2 regions of the Streptomyces sp. SM18 genome follow, and region 2 is predicted to be linked to the other one. Evidence: riboswitches for the same ligand, from Rfam matches in the RefSeq annotation. Region 2 holds a riboswitch; the other holds the start of a gene.
What was found. Region 2 has a riboswitch for thiamine pyrophosphate ahead of thiC (phosphomethylpyrimidine synthase ThiC). Riboswitches for the same ligand answer to the same signal wherever they lie in the genome.

Region 1 (2,194 bases), 1.6 Mb from region 2:
GCGGGACAAGCTCGCCGAGGCGATGTTCCCCGACCTGATGTCCGTGGTGCGCCACATCAGCTGCGACGACGACACCACCCGCAAGACCCTGTGGAAGCTGCACGACGGGACGCTCGTCGAGTCCGTCCTCATGCGGTATCCGGACCGGGTGACGATGTGCATCTCCTCCCAGGCCGGCTGCGGGATGAACTGCCCGTTCTGCGCCACCGGGCAGGCCGGGCTCGACCGCAACCTGTCGACCGCGGAGATCGTCCACCAGATCGTGGACGGCATGCGCGCCCTGCGCGACGGCGAGGTCCCGGGCGGGCCCGCGCGGCTGTCCAACATCGTCTTCATGGGCATGGGCGAACCGCTGGCCAACTACAAGCGCGTCGTCGGGGCGATCCGCCGGCTGACCGACCCCGACCCGGACGGGCTCGGGCTGTCGCAGCGGGGCATCACGGTGTCCACGGTGGGCCTGGTTCCGGCCATGCTGCGTTTTGCCGACGAGGGATTCAAGTGCCGCCTCGCCGTCTCGCTGCACGCCCCGGACGACGAGCTGCGCGACACCCTCGTCCCCGTGAACACCCGCTGGAAGGTCCGGGAGGTCCTGGACGCTTCGTGGGAGTACGCGGAGAAGTCCGGCCGCCGGATCTCCATCGAGTACGCGCTGATCCGCGACATCAACGACCAGGCGTGGCGGGGCGATCTGCTCGGCCGGCTGCTCAAGGGCAAGCGGGTGCACGTCAACCTCATCCCGCTGAACCCCACGCCCGGCTCCAAGTGGACCGCGTCGCGGCCCGAGGACGAGAAGGCGTTCGTCGAGGCCATCGCGGCCCACGGGGTGCCGGTCACGGTCCGCGACACCCGCGGCCAGGAGATCGACGGCGCCTGCGGGCAGCTCGCCGCCTCCGAGCGCTGAGCCGGATCCGGCCGGGCCGCGGCGGCCCGGCCGGACGGCCGTGAACCGGCCGACGAGGCGTTTTCCGGCCGGTGTAGCCTGGCCGGGAGATTCAACTTCATATTCCGACAGGGGAGCGCCACAGCGCTGAGAGTGCGGCACCGGACACCGGTCGTCGCAGACCCTCTGAACCTCGCCCGGGTCATTCCGGGTAGGAAGTTCGGACCTTACTCAAGCTGTTGCGCCCTGCCCGCTCACCGAGCGGGCGGGGCCGCGTCTCTTCCTGGTCACCCCCAGGAGGAATCACATGAGCACCACCACGAAGTACGCGGCGACCGCCCTCGCCGCCACGCTCGGCGTCACCGCCCTCGCGGGCTGCGGCAGCTCCGACGACGCCTCCGGGACCGGGAATTCCGGCGGGTCCAAGACCGTCACGCTGGTGAGCCACGACTCCTTCGACGCCTCGGACTCCGTCCTCAAGGCGTTCACGAAGGAGACCGGCTACACGGTCAAGGTCCTCAAGAGCGGTGACGCCGGAGCCGCGCTCAACCAGGAGATCCTGACCAAGGGCTCCCCGCGCGGCGACGTCTTCTTCGGCGTCGACAACACCCTGCTCTCCCGGGCCCTGGACAACGGGCTGTTCACCCCGTACGAGGCGAAGGGCCTCGACCGGGTCGCCCCCGACGTCCAGTTGGACGCGGACAAGCACCGGGTCACCCCCGTGGACACCGGCGACATCTGCGTCAACTACGACGTGAAGTACTTCGCCGACAAGAAGCTCGACCCGCCGGCGTCCTTCGACGACCTGCTGAAGCCCGCGTACAAGGACCTCCTCGTCACCGAGAACGCCGCGACCTCCTCGCCCGGCCTCGGCTTCCTGCTGGGCACCGTCGCCACCTACGGCGACAGCGGCTACCAGGACTACTGGAAGAAGCTGAAGGCCAACGGCGTCAAGGTCGTCGACGGCTGGGAGCAGGCCTACAACGAGGAGTTCTCCGGCTCCGCGGGCGGCAGGAAGGCCGGTGCCGACCGGCCGCTCGTCGTCTCGTACGCCTCCAGCCCGCCCGTCGAGGTGCTGTACGCCGATCCGCAGCCCGAGAAGGCGCCGACCGGGGTCGCCACCGGCACCTGCTTCCGGCAGATCGAGTTCGCCGGACTGCTCGACGGCGCGAAGAACCAGGCGGGCGGGAAGGCACTGCTGGACTTCCTGATCAGCAAGCCGTTCCAGGAGGACATGCCGCTGAAGATGTTCGTGAACCCCGTCGCGAAGGACGCCGCGCTGCCCGAGCTCTTCACCGAGTTCGGCGCGCAGGC
Region 2 (2,194 bases):
CCGCGCCCGCGTACGCGAGCACGAGGGTGTTGACGACCGAGGCGATGTGGTCGCGGCCGATCCTGATACCGGCCTTGTACAGCCGCCGGACCCCCATGGTGGGGTCCGCCTGGTGCAGTTCCCAGACCGCCGACGTCTGGGTGACGGTCACGTCGTCGAGCACGCCGAGCGATCCGATGATGACACCGGCCAGCAGCAGGCCGCTCATGTCGATCTCCGGGTACAGCCCGTGGATCAGGCCGGTGTTGTCGTCGGTGTTGCCGGTCAGGCTCGCCCAGCCGATGAAGAGGGAGCCCAGGAGGCCGATCAGCACCAGTGAGATGAGTGTGCCGAGGACGGCGACGGAGGTACGGGCCGTCAGCCCGTGGCAGGTGTAGAGGGCGATCAGCATGATCGCGCTGGCCCCGACGACGGCCACGAGCAGCGGGTTCGAACCCTGCAGGATCGCCGGCAGGATGAACAGCGTGAGCACCGCGAACGAGACCGCGAGGGCGATCAGCGCCATGAGTCCGCGCAGTCTGCCCACGCCGACCACCGCCAGGGCGAAGATTCCGGCCAGCAGGGCCATCGGGAACGAACGGTCGACGTCCGTCACCGAGTACTGGAGGTCGCGGGGCGCGTCGGGCGCGTACGCCACGACCACCCCCTGACCCTGCTTCAGCTTCCGGGTCGCGTCGGGCTGGATGATCTCGACGAACGTGCGGCCCTTGTCCTTGCCGGTCGTCACCTCGACCGTGGCCTTCTTGCACGAGCCCGTCTGCTCGGCGACGGCCTCACGCCCGGACGGCGTCGAGGTGTCGCCGGTCGGCGGCACCTGCCCGGCGTTCACGTCGGCGCAGTCGACCGCGACGACCTTCACCACCCGGCCGTCCTGGGTCTGCCGGTCGAAGCCGACGCCCGTGCGTTCGTGGGCCGGGGCCCCGCCGGGCCAGAGCGCCACCATCCCGACGAGGACCGCGGTGGCGAAGGGGATGAGCACGGCCGCGATGACCTTGCGCAGATGTGTGGAGACCGGTGCGGCCGGACCGTGGCTGTGCGTGTGGGCATGCGCATGGCTCTGCGTGCTGCCCGGAGCGGGGTCGTGGGGGTCGGGTGCGCTGTGTGGGGACGTCACCCCGCGATCATCCCAAGAAGAGGGGAGGCCCTCTGGCCAGCACGCCAGACGGGAGGCTAGCGTGGAGACACCTTTGCACACGCGGGAGCTCGGAGCACCGGGCTGAGAGGGCGCTGACCTCCGTATATCCGTACGGGACACGCTGCGCCGACCGCCGAACCTGTTACCGGGTAATGCCGGCGTAGGGAGTAGGTCTCATGACCACAGCGGACGCACGCACGCCTGCCTCGAAGCAGAATGCGCAGAAGGCGCCTGACACACGGAAAGTGCCTGACGCGCGAAAGACCCCGGATGTGCGGAATGCTCCGGCGGGCGAGGACGGGAAGTCCATCGGCTGGCACAAGGGGTACGTCCAGGGCTCGCGCCCGGACCTCCGGGTGCCGGTCCGTCAGGTGCACCTCACCAACGGCAAGGACGTGACGCTCTACGACACGTCGGGGCCGTACACCGATCCCGCCACCGGGACCGATGTCCGCCGGGGGCTCGCGCCCCTGCGGGAGAACTGGATCGTCGCCCGCGGGGACACCGAGGAGTACGAGGGACGCCCCGCGCGCCCCGAGGACGACGGGCTCAAGCACACCTCGCCGCGCGGAGGTCTGCGCAACCTCGACGCGGTCTTCCCCGGACGGCCGCGCCGCCCCCGCCGCGGTCGCGACGGCCGGCCGGTCACCCAGCTCGCCTACGCCCGCCGCGGCGAGATCACCCCGGAGATGGAGTACGTCGCGATCCGGGAGGACGTCGCGCCCGACGTCGTCCGCGAGGAGATCGCGGCGGGCCGGGCGGTGCTGCCGGCCAACGTGAACCACCCGGAGATCGAGCCGATGATCATCGGCAAGCGGTTCCTGGTGAAGGTCAACGCCAACATCGGCAACTCCGCGGTCACCTCCTCCATCGAGGAGGAGGTGGACAAGATGACCTGGGCGACCCGGTGGGGCGCCGACACGGTGATGGACCTGTCCACCGGCCGCAACATCCACACCACCCGCGAGTGGGTCCTGCGCAACTCCCCCGTTCCGATCGGGACCGTCCCGCTCTACCAGGCGCTGGAGAAGGTGGACGGCCACGCCGAGGAGCTGACCT

Region 1: another riboswitch for thiamine pyrophosphate. It lies ahead of B9S64_RS24235 (thiamine ABC transporter substrate binding subunit); the one in region 2 lies ahead of thiC (phosphomethylpyrimidine synthase ThiC).

What each region holds. Positions count from the first base shown of each region.
Region 1 is NZ_CP029342.1:5,335,662-5,337,855, forward strand. It holds gene rlmN (23S rRNA (adenine(2503)-C(2))-methyltransferase RlmN) at 1-901, shown strand, start outside; TPP riboswitch at 1,001-1,116, shown strand; gene B9S64_RS24235 (thiamine ABC transporter substrate binding subunit) at 1,188-2,194, shown strand, end outside.
Region 2 is NZ_CP029342.1:3,695,672-3,697,865, forward strand. It holds gene B9S64_RS16535 (YibE/F family protein) at 1-1,114, opposite strand, end outside; TPP riboswitch at 1,186-1,319, shown strand; gene thiC (phosphomethylpyrimidine synthase ThiC) at 1,312-2,194, shown strand, end outside.